3 regions of the Yokenella regensburgei genome follow, and region 2 is predicted to be linked to each of the others. Evidence: predicted binding sites of a transcription regulator. Region 2 holds the regulator's gene; each other region holds the start of a gene.

Region 1 (5,858 bases), 1.0 Mb from region 2:
TTCCCGACAGTGGTTTCGCTTAAGCATCACAAATACAAAAGCCCCTGACCAGGTCAGAGGCTTTTGTCTTCCAGGAGGCTATTAGCCCAGCTGTTTACGTGCGTTGCGGAAGATACGCATCCACGGGCTGTCTTCGCCCCAGTTTTCCGGGTGCCATGAATTTGCCACGGTACGGAATACGCGTTCCGGGTGCGGCATCATCACGGTGACGCGGCCCGTTTCGCTGGTGACCGCGGTGATGCCATTCGGGGAACCGTTCGGGTTCGCCGGATAGGTTTCTGTCACGTTACCGAAGTTATCGACATAGCGCAGCGCCACCAGCCCTTTGCTTTCGAGCGCGGCGAGATGTGCGCCATCGCGTACTTCTACACGCCCTTCACCGTGAGAAACGGCAATCGGCATCTGTGAACCGGCCATCCCCTGCAGCAGCAGAGACGGGCTGTTGGTAACTTCCACCAGGCTGAAGCGTGCTTCAAAGCGGTCGGAGTGGTTACGCACGAAGCGCGGCCACAGCGAACTGCCCGGGATCAGTTCACGCAGGTTAGACATCATCTGACAACCGTTACACACACCTAACGCCAGCGTCTGCGGACGATGGAAGAAGGTTTCAAACTCGTCGCGCACCTGGCTGTTGAAGAGGATAGATTTCGCCCAGCCCTCGCCTGCGCCCAGCACGTCGCCGTATGAGAAGCCACCGCAGGCCACCAGCGCATGGAAATCACTAAGACCGGTGCGCCCGGCCAGCAGGTCGCTCATGTGAACGTCGATGGCATCGAACCCAGCGCGGTGGAACGCCGCCGCCATTTCAACGTGTGAGTTCACGCCCTGCTCACGCAGAACCGCGACTTTCGGACGTGCGCCGCGGGCAATATACGGTGCCGCAACGTCTTCGTTGATGTCGAAGGTGAGCTTAACGTTCAGACCCGGATCGTTGTCATGGCGTTTGGCTTCGTGCTCCTGATCCGCACACTCCGGGTTATCACGCAGACGCTGCATCTGCCAGGTGGTTTCAGCCCACCACATACGCAGCGTGGTACGGCTTTCGCTGAACACCGGCTGACCGTTGGCAGTAAGGGTGAAGCGATCGCCCGCCACCGCTTTACCGAGGTAATGAACGTTGTTCTGCAGGCCATGGGATGCCAGCAGCGTTTCTACCGCTTCGCGATCCGCCGCCCGCACCTGAATCACCGCCCCCAGCTCTTCATTGAACAGCGCCGCCAGACGATCTTCACCAAGCGCGGCAATGTCGGCCTCAACGCCGCAGTGACCGGTGAAGGCCATCTCGGCAAGCGTCACCAGCAGACCACCGTCAGAGCGGTCGTGGTAAGCCAGCAGCTTACGCCCGGCCACCAGCGCCTGCATGGCATCGAAGAAACCTTTGAGCTGCGCCACGTCGCGCACGTCGGCAGGCTTATCGCCCAGCTGGCGGTACACCTGCGCCAGCGCTGTTGCGCCCAGCGCGTTGCGACCGTTGCCAAGATCGATAAGCAGTAAGGCGTTGTCTTCAGTGGCAAGCTGCGGCGTAACGGTACGACGCACGTCTTCAACGCGGGCAAATGCGGTGATGACCAGCGACAATGGTGACGTCATCTCGCGCTCTTCAGTGCCTTCCTGCCAGCGGGTTTTCATCGACATCGAGTCTTTACCCACCGGAATGGTCAGCCCCAGCGCCGGGCAAAGCTCTTCGCCCACCGCTTTAACCGCTTCATACAGACCTGCATCTTCGCCCGGGTGACCCGCGGCGGCCATCCAGTTGGCAGAGAGCTTAATACGTTTGATATCGCCAATCTGCGTCGCCGCAATGTTGGTCAGTGCTTCCCCCACCGCCAGACGGGCAGAGGCGGCAAAGTCGAGCAGCGCCACCGGGGCTCGTTCGCCCATCGCCATCGCTTCGCCGTAGTAGCTGTCGAGGCTTGCGGTAGTCACCGCGCAGTTGGCTACCGGTACCTGCCACGGCCCGACCATCTGATCGCGCGCCACCATGCCGGTAACGGTACGGTCGCCGATGGTGACGAGGAAGGTCTTCTCGGCCACCGCCGGGAGATGCAGTACGCGATTAACCGCGTCAGCCACGGTGATGCCTTTTCTGTCAATCTGCTCGCCTTTTGCAGCAAGCGTGGTGACATCGCGGGTCATCTTCGGCGTTTTACCGAGCAGCACATCAAGCGGCATATCGATAGGCTGGTTATCGAAGTGGCTGTCGTTTAGCGTCAGGTGCAGTTCTTCCGTCGCTTCACCGATCACCGCGTACGGCGCGCGTTCGCGTTTGCACAGCGCATCAAACAGCGGGAGCTGGTCGGCTGCGACCGCCATCACGTAGCGTTCCTGGGATTCGTTACACCAGATTTCCAGCGGGCTCATACCCGGCTCATCGCTCAGGATGTCGCGCAGCTCAAAGCGGCCACCGCGCCCCCCGTCGCTCACCAGCTCCGGCATCGCGTTAGACAAACCGCCCGCACCGACATCGTGAATGAACAGGATCGGGTTGGCGTCGCCCATCTGCCAGCAGCGGTCGATAACTTCCTGGCAACGGCGCTCCATTTCCGGGTTGTCGCGCTGCACGGAAGCAAAATCGAGATCGGCGTCGGACTGGCCGGAAGCCATAGAAGACGCTGCACCGCCGCCAAGGCCGATGTTCATCGCCGGACCACCGAGGACAATTAGCTTCGCGCCCGGCGGGATGTCGCCTTTCTTCACGTGCTCAGCGCGAATGTTGCCGATACCGCCCGCCAGCATGATAGGTTTGTGGTAGCCGCGCAGCTCTTCGCCGTTATGGCTGGTCACCTTCTCTTCATAGGTACGGAAATAACCGTTCAACGCCGGACGACCGAATTCGTTGTTGAACGCCGCGCCGCCCAATGGACCTTCGGTCATGATATCGAGTGCGGTAACGATCCTCTCCGGCTTACCAAAATCTTCTTCCCACGGCTGTTCAAAGCCCGGGATACGCAGGTTAGACACCGAGAAGCCCACCAGGCCCGCTTTTGGCTTGGCACCGCGTCCGGTCGCCCCTTCATCGCGGATTTCACCGCCGGAGCCCGTCGCCGCACCCGGCCACGGCGAAATAGCCGTCGGGTGGTTATGCGTCTCCACCTTCATCAGAATGTGCGTCGGCTCCTGATGGAAGTCGTAGCGCCCGGCTTCGTGGTCGGCAAAGAATCGGCCCACATCAGAACCTTCCATCACCGCGGCGTTATCTTTATAAGCGGAGAGCACGTGCTCCGGGGTTTTCTCAAAGGTGTTCTTAATCATTTTGAACAGCGACTTTGGCTGCTCTTCGCCGTCGATAATCCAGTCGGCGTTAAAAATCTTGTGGCGACAGTGCTCAGAGTTGGCCTGCGCAAACATATACAGTTCGATATCGTTCGGGTTGCGGCCCAGCTTAACGAAGGCGTCCTGCAGGTAATCAATTTCGTCTTCCGCCAGCGCCAGCCCCAGGCGCACGTTGGCATCCACCAGCGCCTGACGCCCCTGACCCAGCAGATCGACGCTGGCAACCGGAGCCGGCTGATGATGAGCAAACAGGCTCTGCGCCGCTTCCAGAGAGGTAAAGGTGCTCTCCATCATCCGGTCGTGTAGTTCTGCGACCACCGCATCCCACTGTTCCGTGCTGAGCGTCGAGGCTTCAATGTACCAGGCAACACCGCGCTCCAGACGAGCAATTTGCTCCAGTCCGCAGTTGTGGGCGATGTCAGTTGCTTTGGAAGACCAGGGGGAGATAGTGCCAGGGCGAGGGGTAACGAGCAGCAGCTTTCCTGAAGGAGTATGGCTGCTAAGCTTCGGGCCATACTGAAGCAGACGCTCCAGTCGGGAGAACTCGTCACCGGAGAGCGGAGCGCTAAGCTCGGCAAAATGGACATATTCAGCATATATATTGCTTACCGGCAGATTGGCGGCCTGGAAGCGCGTCAGCAGTTTGTTGATACGAAATGCAGACAGTGCAGGCGAACCACGCAGAATTTCCATCATTAAGTCTCTCGTCTTCTGGGTTTCAGTGTACGCAAGGGGAAAACGGGCGCCATTATAGAGGATCCTGGGCGGCTACGTAACCGTTTGCGTCGAAATAAAATCAGGCTGTCATTTTGACAATTGGTGTGACTAATCCCCGGAATAAGTTGCCAACTGTCTTATTGTTAAGCAAAATGCCGTCCACATGACTCTCACTCCCAGGCCATCACTATGGTAACTGCTGACTGACGACACTTCAGCGCAGAGAATTAACTAATTGAAAAAATTAAAGATTAATTATCTGCTTATCGGCATTGTTACACTGCTGCTGGCAGCGGCCTTATGGCCTTCTATCCCCTGGTTCGGCAAAGCCGACAACCGTATCGCCGCTATCCAGTCGCGGGGGGAGCTGCGCGTCAGTACCATCGTCTCTCCCCTCACCTGGACCAACATCAACGACAAAGACTCCGGCCTCGATTACGAGCTGGCCCGACAGTTTGCGGATTACCTCGGCGTGAAGCTGAAAGTGACCGTACGGCAAAACATCAGCCAGTTGTTTGACGATCTCGACCACGACCGGGCCGATATGCTGGCCGCGGGGCTGGTGTATAATGTTGAGCGCCTGAAAAACTACCAGGCCGGTCCGACGTATTACTCCGTTTCCCAGCAGTTGGTCTATAAGGTGGGGAACTACCGCCCGCGCTCGCTTGAGAACGTGACCGCGCAGCAGTTGACCATTGCCCCCGGCCACGTGGCGATCAATGATTTGCAGGCGTTGAAAGAGAAAAAGTACCCGCGCCTGTCGTGGACCGTGGATGACAAACGCGGCAGCGTCGCGTTAATGGACGACGTGATAGAAGGTAAACTCGACTACACCATTGCCGACTCCGTTGCCATCAGCCTGTACCAGCGAGTGCATCCGGAACTTGCCGTCGCACTCGACGTCACCGACGAACAGCCGGTCACCTGGTTTACGCTTCGCAGCGAAGACAATACGCTTCCGGCCGCCATGCTCGACTTCTTTAATAACATTAATGAAGACGGTACCTTAGCCCGCCTTGAAGAGAAATACCTCGGTCACGGAGACGGGTTTGACTACGTCGATACCCGCACCTTCCTGCGGGCGGTAGACAGTACCCTCCCCGACCTGCGACCGATGTTTGAGAAGTACGCGCAGGAGATTGACTGGCGCCTGCTGGCGGCGATTTCTTATCAGGAATCACACTGGGATCCGTTAGCAACCTCTCCAACCGGGGTTCGCGGCCTGATGATGCTGACCAAAAATACCGCACAGAGCCTGGGGCTGACCGATCGTACCGACGCCGAGCAAAGTATCAGCGGCGGAATGCGTTATCTGCAGGACATGATGACCAAAGTGCCGGACACCGTACCGCCGGATGAGCGGATCTGGTTTGCGCTGGCGGCCTACAATATGGGTTACGCACATATGCTGGATGCCCGGGCGCTGACGGCGAAACAAAAAGGGAATCCGGACAGCTGGGCGGAAGTGAAGCAGCGCCTGCCGCTGCTCAGCCTGAAACCGTACTACAGCAGGTTAACCTATGGCTACGCTCGTGGACACGAGGCTTACGCTTACGTTGAGAACATCCGTAAATACCAGATAAGCCTGGTCGGCTATCTGATCGAGAAAGAGAAGAAAGCGGAGCAGGCCATGCGGATTGCGCAAGATTATCCTGCGGTATCGGTAGAGGAGCTGAATCAGAGAAGCGCCGGGGTGCTGCCTTTCCTGTCGCTATTCCCGGACGAACATTCGGGGCAGATCCAGGTGAAAGTGCCCAATATGATCGTGGACGTGCCGCGTCACTGATCCCCCGCGGCGGGATCTGCCGCCTTCTTCAGCGCTTTTTTCTCCGCCCGACGCTGGCGGAAGAAATCACTCAGCATTGCCG
Region 2 (5,858 bases):
AAGAAAACGTCCAGCCGTTCACACTCCCACCAGCCGTCCATATAACTTTCACCAAGGCCAAGTGATCCTTCCTGGAGGACACGCTTGTAGAAACGAGGATTGGTAACCTGCGGATCGGAAGGTGCAGATCCGTTAATGGTGACATCTGCCTGACTTAACAGTTCATTGGCAATTCGGTGCCATTCGTCATTTGGCACGCTTACTTCATCAATACACGATGAACTCATAGCTTCTCCATCACGCGCTAGTGATTTAGATCCATAAAACAGCGTAGTCGCTTTTTTTTAGGCTTGTGAGAAATTTCACGGAAAGTACCGTGAACCAGCTATCCGACGTAGAACAGAGAAGGGTGAAAACCCTTACTGAAAGGCCATCCATGGAGAAGCGGGAACAAATCCTGAACCCGTTAATGCATAATAAACTTCATAATTATGTGTAACGGGTTCAGTATAGGCCGCTAAAAGCAGTGATTCAATAAAAAAATGTTAGCAGACAAATATTATCAATTAAGTATTATATTTTCCGTAATTAATTCGTGGTTTCTGCGACGACCGGCTTAGCTTCACCGCGCTGCGCCTGCATGGCGTATCCGATACCTGCCAGCACCACCGTACCCAACATCACGCTGGTTGTTGCGGTTAATGGCGCGGTGATGAAGGTAGAAACCAGCAGGCTTGCCAGGAAGCACAGTCCTAATTGCAGCGTATTTTGCAGCGCCGCGGCGCGACCGGTAGCCTGCGGGAAGGGCTGGAGCGCCTGGGCAACCACAATCGGGTAAATAGTCCCATTCGCCATCGCCATAATGCAGAACGGAATGAGCAGACCGGTGAGCGTAGCGTTATCGAACAGACCCACCGCCCAGGTGGCAATGGTGCTAAGCGCAAACAGCATCATCGCCCACGGCAGCAGCTGTTTACCTTCCCATTTCTGCAGCGCAGCACGACAGCCGTAACCCCCTACCAGGAAGGCAATAGTTTGCGGCACATAGCTCAGACCAATAGCACCCGGGCCGTAACCCATCTCGTGCAGCAGGAACGGGGAGCCGGTCAGCCACGCGAAGAAACAGGCTGAACAGGCACCATAAACCAACACGTTGCCGCAGTAGGCACGGGAGCGCAGCAGGGTAAAGAAGGTCAGTTTCTTTTCTGATTTTTGTGCTGCTTTCTCGGCAGGCTTCTTCAGGCGCAGCGCCGGGATCATCAGAATCAGCGTAATAATAAACAGCGCTCCGAAAATGGCCTGCCATTCCAGATGTACCAGGATCCAGCTACCCAACAGCGGCGCCAGCGCCGGAGAGAGGGCAACCAGCGGCATGATGGTGGCAAAAATGCGGTTGGTGCGGTGGGCCGGATAGTAATCGGTGACCATCGCCTGCCAGGTTACCGTTGCTGCGCAGACGCCAACGGCCTGCACAAAGCGCAGGACCAGCAGCAGCATGCCGTCACGTACCCACAGCATGCCAAGGCAGCCAAGGGCAAAAATGGTTAAACCGGCGAGCAGGATCCACTTGCGACCATAGCGGTCGGACAGCGGTCCCCACAGCAGTTGCGCGACGGCGAAACCGGCCAGGAACAGGCTCAGGCTTGCGCTCACGCTGGCGGCAGGTATTTGTAGATCGCTTTGAATAGCGGCAAAAGCGGGCAGGTACATGTCCGTCGCCAGGAAGCCGAGCACGCTTAAACCGGCCAGCCAGGCAAGAAATAATTTTCCAGGTTGCATATCACTTTCTCTTTATAGATGCAGGTGTACGACTCAGGCGCTGAGTGTAGGGAGTGCAAAGCGGCTTGTGAAACGCTAATATTTGTTTAGTGAATTCAAAATTTTTGTAGGCAGAAAATGTGGTCTGAATATTCTCTTGAAGTGGTCGATGCTGTCGCCCGTAATGGCAGCTTCAGCGCAGCGGCCCAGGAGCTGCATCGCGTGCCCTCCGCGGTCAGTTATACGGTACGTCAGCTGGAGGAGTGGCTCGCCGTACCGCTCTTTGAACGGCGCCATCGCGATGTTGAACTGACGCCTGCCGGTGTCTGGTTTTTAAAAGAAGGGCGTTCTGTTATCAAAAAAATGCAGATCACCCGCCAGCAGTGTCAGCAGATTGCCAACGGCTGGCGCGGCCAGTTGCCCATTGCCGTCGATAATATCGTCAGGCCGGAACGTACCCGGCAGATGATCGTTGATTTCTATCGCCATTTTCAGGACGTCGAGCTGATTGTCTACCAGGAAGTGTTCAACGGCGTCTGGGATGCACTGGCTGATGGTCGGGTAGAGATGGCGATCGGCGCGACGCAGGCGATCCCGGTCGGGGGACGCTACGCGTTTCGCGATATGGGCACACTGCACTGGGTGTGCGTGGTTGCGCATCATCATCCGCTGGCGAGCATGGAAGGCGTGCTCAGCGATGAGGCGTTGCGCAACTGGCCTTCGTTGGTCACCGAAGATACCTCGCGATCGCTGCCAAAGCGGACCACCTGGCTTCTGGATAACCAGAAACGCGTCGTGGTGCCGGACTGGACATCGTCGGCCACCTGTCTGTCGGCGGGGTTGTGTGTTGGCATGGTGCCAGAGCATTTTGCTCGTCCGTGGATCGAAAGCGGGGAGTGGGTGGAACTGTGTCTCGAAAACCCGTACCAGGATTCTGCCTGTTGCCTGACGTGGCAGCAGCAGGATATGTCTCCGGCGCTGGCCTGGTTGCTGGATTATCTTGGGGATAGTGAAACGCTGAACCGGGAGTGGCTGCGGGTACCGGAGGCTCCGGACCCGCAGAAGTGATTAACGACGATAATCGCGGAACGGGCCGTCGGCAACGGAGCGACGTTCCACCAGACGCGGATGCACCTCGATGGACTGCGAGGTTTCGCGTTTGTTGACGATACGGTCGAGCAGCATATTGAACGCCGTTTCACCCAGAGAATCTTTCGGCTGGTGAATGGTGGTCAGCGCCGGGGAGAAATAGCGGGCGTTGCGCACGTTATCATAACCGATCACCGAAATATCCGTCGGCACGCGCAATCCCATCTCGTCGGCGGCGCAAATGGCACCCATCGCCATGATATCGCCACCGCAGAATACGGCGGTGGGGCGGTGCTGCTGGCCGAGGATCTGCTGCATGGCGCGATAGCCGGATTCTGGCTCAAAGTCGCCCTGTACAATCCAGTGCTCCGGCACTTTAATCAGCGCTTCTTCCATGGCTTTCATAAAGCCGGCAAGACGGCCCGCGCCGGTGTTGCGCTCAAGCGGTCCCGGGATCACGCCGATTTCACGGTGGCCACGCTCAATCAGGTAGCGGCCCGCCATATAACCGCCTTCGAAGGCGTTATCGATAACGGAGTCGGTGAAGTCGGCATGAGCTTCGCCCCAGTCCATCACCACCATCGGGATATGACGGTACTCTTCCAGCATTGAGATAACCGATTCCGGGTACTCAGAACACATGACCAGCAGGCCATCGACGCGCTTTTGCGCCATCATCGACAGATAAGCACGCTGCTTTTCAAGGTTGTTCCAGGCGTTACCCAGAATCAGGGTATAGCCTTTCTGGAAGCAATTTTTCTCAACCGCTTCAATGATTTCAGCGAAGTAGGCCGCTTCGCTGCTGGTCGCCAGCAGGCCAATCGATTTCGTGTGATTAACCTTCAGGCTACGGGCGACGGCGCTCGGGGAGTAGTGCAGCTCTTTGATCGCTGCCCACACCGCGTTGCGCGTCTCTTCCGCCACAAAGCGGGTTTTGTTAATTACGTGTGATACGGTTGTAGTGGAAACGTTTGCGCGCTTCGCTACATCTTTAATCGTTGCCATGGCTCTCACTCCAGACCATATCCTGAACTCCTGTATAACTTGCTACGTAAACGTTTGCCTCTACACACCCTGACGCAATCATTTCAGATTGCATTACGCCGGGAAAACGACACAGGACGACAGGAGGGGGTCAATGGCCGGTACGCTTTTAATTTAGCGTGGGATTTTGGCTCATCCTGGCGCAAAGGGAAAGAGAAATAATGATCATCGCGACGAAAAGCGTGCAGATTTTTGTGCTTAACTATGTAAAAATGAGCAAGCTCACTTTTCATGTGGGGATAAAAAGGAGAAAAATTGATGAGTACCGAACTGAAGCTCTCTCTGACTACCACGATCATTACCCTGGCCCTGATCGTTGCGGCCGGGCTGACGGCCGTTCTGCACTGATTTTCATGAGGGAGAGCCATCTCCCTCAATCCCTTCCCCCGCCATTGTTATCAATTGCGCAATAATCTTTTGCCAATTCCTTCACTTCTGTTTTTTGTGATTGCTGTCATACTTTCAACTTCTTAATAGGGTACCGCGCCTTCGCCGCGGCTGACCGGAGTTGTTAGATGAAAATCAATTTTCCATTAGTAGCCCTCGCGATAGGCGCGTTTGGCATCGGTACGACCGAGTTTTCACCCATGGGCCTGCTGCCCGTCATTGCGAAAGGGGTTGATGTTTCTATTCCGGTTGCCGGGATGTTAATCAGCGCCTACGCCGTTGGCGTGATGGTGGGTGCACCACTGATGACGCTGCTGCTGTCTCACCGGGCGCGCCGTAACGCGCTGGTGTTCCTGATGGCTATTTTTACCCTCGGCAACGTGCTGTCGGCGATTGCGCCGGATTACACCACGTTGATGCTATCACGCATCATCACCAGCCTTAACCACGGCGCGTTCTTCGGCCTGGGGTCAGTGGTGGCCGCAAGCGTCGTACCGAAGCATAAACAGGCAAGCGCGGTGGCGACCATGTTTATGGGCCTGACTATCGCCAATATCGGCGGTGTGCCGGCGGCGACCTGGCTTGGTGAAACCATCGGCTGGCGTATGTCTTTCCTTGCTACCGCCGGCCTGGGCGTTGTGGCGATGCTGAGCCTGTGGTTCTCTCTGCCAAAAGGGAGTGCCGGTGAGCGCCCTGACGTTAAACGCGAGCTTTCTGTACTGATGCGTCCGCAGGTATTGTCAGCGCTGCTGACCACCGTGCTGGGTGCCGGGGCGATGTTTACGCTTTATACGTATATTTCACCAGTCCTGCACACCATCACCGACGCCTCTCCGCTGTTTATCACCGCGATGCTGGTGCTGATCGGCGTGGGCTTCTCTATCGGTAACTACCTTGGTGGTAAGTTTGCCGACCGTTCGGTCAGCCGGACGCTGAAGGTATTCCTGCTGCTGCTGATGGTCATTATGCTGGCAATTCCGCTGCTGGCGCGCAGTGAAATTGGCGCCGCTATCAGCATGGTGGTGTGGGGCGCCGCAACCTTCGCCGTCGTACCGCCGCTGCAGATGCGTGTGATGCGTGTGGCTCACGAAGCTCCAGGGCTTTCTTCTTCAGTGAATATTGGGGCGTTCAATCTCGGTAACGCACTGGGTGCCGCCGCCGGTGGCGCGGTGATCTCCGGTGGCCTCGGCTACAGTTTTGTACCGGTGATGGGGGCGATTATTGCCGGGCTGGCGCTGGTTGTGGTGCTGTTCGGTGGGCGTTCTCAGCCTGAAGAGGCGATGGTCAGTCAGTGATAAAAATACGCAGAAGGGGTGACCCTTCTGCGTTCTGGTTTATGCTGCCAGGTTCTTCGCAACAAAATTCCAGTTTACCAGCGCCCAGAAATGCTCGAGGTAGTTCGGGCGGGCGTTACGGTAGTCAATGTAATACGCATGTTCCCACACATCGACGGTCAGCAGCGGCTTCGCGTCAGTGGTCAGCGGGGTACCCGCGTTAGAAGTCGAGACGATAGCGAGGCTGCCGTCTGCTTTCTTCACAAGCCAGGTCCAGCCAGAACCGAAGTTCTTGATAGCCGCGTCGGTGAACTGTGCTTTGAAATCTGCAAAGCTGCCGAACGCTTTAGTGATGGCTGCAGCTAC
Region 3 (5,858 bases), on a different contig from region 2:
TCTTCACCGCCCTCGCCGGAGTTGGAGTTACCGCCGATGCTGTTCATTGCTTCCGCCAGCGACTCGTGAGCCTCCGGGCTCAACGCGCCGATGGACATCGCGGCGGTATCAAAGCGTTTGTACAGCTCGCTTGCCGGTTCGACATCGTTGAGGCTGACGGCGGTACCGTCCGGGTTCAGCGCCAGCAGATCGCGCAGGGTGGCGGCGGGGCGGTTGTTCACCAGCGTCGCATATTCCTGATAATCGCTGTATTCACCGCTCTGCACCGCCTGCTGCAGGGTGCGCACCACGTCCGGGTTGTAGGCGTGGTATTCACCGCCGTGAACGTACTTCAGCAGCCCACCCTGAGCCAGCGGCTTGCGGGCAAGCCACGCGCGCTTGGAAAGGTTCAGCAGATCCTGCTGGAAATCGTCGAAGCCAGCACCGCCGATACGGCTCACCGCGCCCTGGAAGCAAAGACCAGAAACGTCGGCATGCAGGCCAACCGCTTCAAATAGCTTCGAGCAACGGTAGGAGGCGATGGTCGAGATGCCCATTTTGGACATGATTTTGTACAGGCCTTTGTTGATGCCGTTACGGTAGTTCAGCATCACCGTGCGGTAGTCTTTGTCGATAGCTTTGCTGTCGACCAGTTTTGCCAGCGTTTCGTAGGCCAGATACGGGTAGATAGCCGTCGCGCCAAAGCCCAGCAGCACCGCGAAGTGGTGCGGGTCACGGGCACTTGCGGTTTCGACAATGATGTTGGCGTCGCAGCGCAGGCTCTTATCTACCAGACGAGTCTGGATAGCGCCCACCGCCATCGGCGCCGGTACCGGCAGACGGTTTTTTGCAATATTCCGGTCCGAGAGCACCAGCAGAACGGTGCCGTTGCGGACCATTTGTTCGGCTTTGTCACACAGCGCTTTTACCGTCTCTTCCAGTGTGGCCTCGGTGACATCAAAGGTGATATCCAGGCGGTCAGCGCGGTAGTGCTCTTCCTTCATGGTCGTGAGCTGGGTGAAGTCGGAGAACAGCAGGATCGGCGATTTAAAGCTCAGACGGTGCGCCTGGCCTTCTGCTTCGCAGAACACGTTCATCTCGCGGCCAATGCTGGTGGCAAGGGACATCACGTGTGCTTCGCGCAGCGGATCGATTGGCGGGTTAGTCACCTGCGCAAACTGCTGACGGAAGTAGTCGTAAATGATGCGCGGCTGACTGGAAAGCACGGCGAACGGGGTATCATCACCCATCGAGCCTACAGCCTCCTGACCGTTTTCACCGAGCACGCGGATAACCGAGTCCAGCTCTTCCGCGCTGTAGTTAAACTGTTTCTGGAAGCTCGCGAGCATATCGTCGTCCAGCTCGCGGTGGCCGACGTCTTCATCCGGCAGATCTTCGAACGGCACCAGGCGACGGACGTTTTTCTCCATCCACTCTTTGTACGGGTGACGGCTCTTCAGATCGTTATCGGTTTCCGCCGAGTGCAGAATCCGGCCCCCGCGGGTGTCGATAACCATCAGCTCGCCCGGGCCCACGCGGCCTTTCTCAACCACTTCATCCGGTTGGTAGTCCCAGATGCCGACTTCTGAGGCACAGGTGATGAGCTTGTCTTTGGTGATGACGTAGCGCGCCGGGCGTAGGCCGTTACGGTCGAGGTTACAGGCAGCAAAGCGACCGTCGGACATGACGATACCTGCCGGGCCGTCCCACGGCTCCATGTGCATGGAGTTAAAGTCGAAGAAGGCGCGCAGCTCCGGGTCCATATCCGGGTTGTTCTGCCAGGCAGGCGGCACCAGTAAACGCATGGCGCGCACGATATCCATTCCGCCTGCCAGCAGCAGCTCGAGCATGTTGTCGAGGGAGCTTGAGTCGGAGCCGGTTTCGTTGACGAACGGCGCAGCGTCCTGCAGATCCGGGATCAGCGGAGTCTGGAATTTATAGGTACGGGCGCGGGCCCACTGGCGGTTACCGGTGATGGTATTGATCTCGCCGTTGTGTGCCAGATAGCGGAACGGCTGTGCCAGCGGCCAGCGCGGCACGGTGTTTGTGGAAAAGCGCTGGTGGAACAGGCAGATGGCCGACTCCAGACGCAGATCCGCAAGATCCAGGTAGAAGCGCGGCAGATCCGCCGGCATACACAGACCTTTATAGATGTTCACGAGGTTAGACAGGCTACAGACGTAGAAGTCTTTGTCTTCCTGCAGACGTTTTTCGATACGGCGACGAGCGATGAATAGACGACGCTCCATATCGCGCGGGCGCCAGCCTGCCGGGGCGTTAACAAAGATTTGCTCGATGCGCGGCATGGAGGAGAGGGCGATTTCGCCGAGCACGCCTTCGTTGGTCGGCACGTCACGCCAGCCGACAATCGACAGCGTTTCACGCTGCAGTTCTTCTTCCACCACACGGCGGGAAGCGCTTGCCAGTTCAGCGTCTTTGTTCAGGAAAATCATCCCGACGGCGTAGTTTTTGGCTAAACGCCAGCCGCGTTCTTCAGCCACCAGGCGGAAGAAACGGTCCGGTTTTTGTAACAGCAGGCCGCAACCGTCGCCGGTTTTACCATCGGCGAGGATCGCTCCACGGTGCTGCATACGGGCCAGTGCGTGAATGGCGGTACGCACTACCTTGTGGCTAGGTTCGCCTTCTATGTGGGCGATCAGGCCGAAACCACAGTTATCCTTCTCAAGGGATTTATCGTACAACATATCAGTGAACCTCCCCAGGCTCTACGGGACGACCTCCGAACCGATTGCGCGCAGGCGCAGCAAGGGCATGGCGACGGGGTTCGGTGTTTCATACACCTGCCTCGCATTCGCCCTCTAGTATCCTTTTCGCATCGGTGCACAAGTATTGAGGACTTGCTTCAGAGGGAATCTCAATTACTGCATAAATATGATGAGCAGAGCGCTCATCCAGAAAGCTTCCAGCGGATTTCCAACTTATCGGGAATCTGCACACAGGTCAAATGGCAAACTTATTGATAGAAAAATGTGCTAGCAGGTAGTTATGTTAATGATAAGTAATGATATATCAGTAATTTTATCGTAAAGATTCTGTCAGGGAAGTGGCGATTGAGTGTGATCTGTCTCACTGTATGAAAGCGGTATTAGCCCTTTAGTGTGCTAAAGTCGACATTTCCGACAGATTTTTATCCTGGTAATGCTGCTAAAGTCGCTTCATGCCTCTGTTTTTTACCATGCCGAAGAATAGTGAAAAAAAGCGTTCTGACATAAGTAAAAGTCATTGCCTTTAGGCTGAATGAAGTTGCAGTAATTGTGCTTGAATATGCAATAAATAAAAGGCGGCCGTGGCGATTGATCCAGGTCATCGCCAACAGAGCGTAAAAATGGCAGGCTTGGCCCCTTTGTTGAGGCCGGTTTACCAGATTATGCAGTTACAGAAATTAGTCAATATGTTTGGTGGGGATCTTACGCGCCGTTATGGCGAAAAGGTTCATAAACTCACGCTGCACGGTGGGTTCAGTTGCCCGAATCGCGATGGCACCATCGGCCGTGGCGGCTGTACCTTCTGTAATGTCGCCTCCTTTGCTGATGAAGCGCAGCAGCACAGCTCTATTGCCGAACAGCTGGCGCATCAGGCTCTGAGGGTGAACCGGGCTAAACGTTATCTGGCCTATTTCCAGGCCTACACCAGCACCTTTGCGGAAGTGCAGGTGCTGCGCTCGATGTATCAACAGGCCGTGGCCCAGGCGAGCATCGTTGGCCTGTGCGTTGGTACGCGTCCGGACTGCGTTCCTGAAGCCGTGCTTGATTTGCTGAGCGATTACCACGAGCAGGGCTATGAAGTCTGGCTGGAGCTGGGCCTGCAGTCGGCACATGATAAAACTCTGCATCGCATTAACCGCGGCCATGATTTTGCCTGTTATCAGAATACCACCCGACTGGCGCGGGCACGGGGGCTGAAGGTGTGCTCACATCTGATTGTTGGTCTGCCGGGTGAAGGACAAACCGAGTGTCTGCAAACTCTTGAACGGGTTGTTGATACCGGTGTTGACGGTATTAAGCTGCACCCGTTACACATCGTCACCGGCAGTATCATGGCGAAGGCGTGGGCAGCGGGCAGGCTTGACGGTATTGCGCTTGATGAATACACGGTGACCGCCGGAGAGATGATTCGTCACACCCCGGCAGAGGTGGTCTATCATCGTATTTCCGCCAGCGCGCGGCGGCCAACGCTGCTCGCTCCACTGTGGTGTGAAAACCGCTGGACCGGGATGGTAGAGCTCGACAAATACCTCAATGCTCATGGTGTTCAGGGATCTGCCGTCGGTTCTTGCTGGATCCCATAACGCATTTTTTACACTTCCTTCAACGCCTCGCTCAGAATTGGGTATTATTGAGCGAAGATGTGGCGAAGGGATCCCCTATGAAGCAAATCCGTTTACTTGCGCAGTATTACGTCGACCTGATGATGAAGCTCGGGTTGGTGCGTTTTTCCATGCTGCTTGCACTCGCGCTGGTGGTGCTGGCGATTGTGGTGCAGATGGCCGTGACCATGGTGCTGCACGGCCAGGTTGAGAGCATTGACGTTATCCGTTCAATCTTCTTTGGGTTGTTAATCACGCCCTGGGCGGTGTATTTCCTCTCGGTGGTGGTAGAGCAGCTTGAAGAGTCGCGTCAGCGCCTGTCCCGGCTTGTTGAAAAACTTGAAGAGATGCGCGAGCGTGACCTGAAGCTCAACGTTCAGCTAAAAGACAACATTGCGCAGTTGAACCAGGAAATCAGCGATCGTGAGAAAGCGGAAGCTGAGCGTCAGGCGACCCTTGAACGTCTGAAAATTGAAATGAAAGAGCGTGAAGAAGCGCAGATTCAGCTCGAACAGCAATCCTCTTTCCTGCGTTCTTTCCTCGATGCCTCTCCCGACCTGGTTTTCTATCGTAATGAAGATAAAGAGTTCTCCGGCTGTAACCGGGCGATGGAGCTGTTAACCGGGAAGAGTGAAAAACAGCTGGTTAATCTGAAGCCGCAGGACGTATACAGCGAAGAGGCGGCGGCGAAGGTGATGGAAACCGACGAGAAGGTGTTTCGCCATAACGTGTCGCTGACCTATGAGCAGTGGCTGGACTATCCGGATGGACGCAAAGCCTGCTTCGAAATTCGTAAAGTGCCGTATTACGACCGGGTGGGGAAACGCCATGGTCTGATGGGATTTGGCCGCGATATTACCGAGCGTAAGCGCTATCAGGATGCGCTTGAGCGCGCCAGCCGCGACAAGACGACCTTCATTTCGACCATCAGCCATGAACTGCGCACACCGCTGAACGGCATCGTCGGCTTAAGCCGTATTCTGCTGGATACCGATCTCACCAGTGAGCAGGAAAAATACCTGAAAACCATTCACGTATCGGCGGTGACGTTAGGCAACATCTTTAACGACATCATCGACATGGACAAGATGGAGCGCCGCAAGGTTCAGCTCGATAACCAGCCGGTCGACTTCACCAGCTTCCTCGCAGACCTCGAAAACCTTTCCGGCCTGCAGGCGCAGCAGAAAGGTCTGCGCTTTGTGATGGAGCCCGCTCAGCCGCTGCCGCATAAGGTCATTACCGACGGTACGCGCCTGCGCCAGATCCTGTGGAATTTAATTAGCAACGCCGTCAAATTTACTCAGCAAGGGAACGTTGCAGTGCGCGTGCGCTACGATGAAGGCGATATGCTGCACTTCGAGGTGGAAGACTCGGGGATCGGTATTCCGCAGAACGAGCAGGATAAGATCTTCGCCATGTACTATCAGGTGAAAGACAGTCACGGTGGCAAACCGGCGACAGGGACCGGTATTGGTCTTGCCGTTTCGCGTCGACTGGCGAAAAACATGGGCGGGGATATCACCGTCAGTAGCCGGCCGGGCCATGGCTCCGT

The links. Region 2 encodes PurR, which represses purine synthesis genes. Its sites were predicted from a motif close to CANGCAAACGTTTGCNTG; they were not measured.
Region 1: a site for PurR is predicted at 4,043-4,060, ahead of purL (phosphoribosylformylglycinamidine synthase). Genes of this name have one in related genera too.
Region 3: a site for PurR is predicted at 2,718-2,735, ahead of gltB (glutamate synthase large subunit). Genes of this name have one in related genera too.

What each region holds. Positions count from the first base shown of each region.
Region 1 covers NZ_RBIZ01000003.1:26,080-31,937, reverse strand. Annotated here, with positions in the region: gene purL (phosphoribosylformylglycinamidine synthase) at 82-3,969, opposite strand; gene mltF (membrane-bound lytic murein transglycosylase MltF) at 4,226-5,776, shown strand; gene tadA (tRNA adenosine(34) deaminase TadA) at 5,770-5,858, opposite strand, start outside.
Region 2 covers NZ_RBIZ01000003.1:1,067,192-1,073,049, forward strand. Annotated here, with positions in the region: gene cfa (cyclopropane fatty acyl phospholipid synthase) at 1-227, opposite strand, end outside; gene punC (purine nucleoside transporter PunC) at 529-1,719, opposite strand; gene punR (DNA-binding transcriptional activator PunR) at 1,837-2,766, shown strand; gene purR (HTH-type transcriptional repressor PurR) at 2,767-3,792, opposite strand; gene cydH (cytochrome bd-I oxidase subunit CydH) at 4,090-4,179, shown strand; gene C7387_RS05380 (MFS transporter) at 4,347-5,513, shown strand; gene sodB (superoxide dismutase [Fe]) at 5,553-5,858, opposite strand, start outside.
Region 3 covers NZ_RBIZ01000004.1:674,091-679,948, reverse strand. Annotated here, with positions in the region: gene gltB (glutamate synthase large subunit) at 1-2,684, opposite strand, end outside; gene mnmL (tRNA modification radical SAM protein MnmL/YtqA) at 3,368-4,288, shown strand; gene arcB (aerobic respiration two-component sensor histidine kinase ArcB) at 4,366-5,858, shown strand, end outside.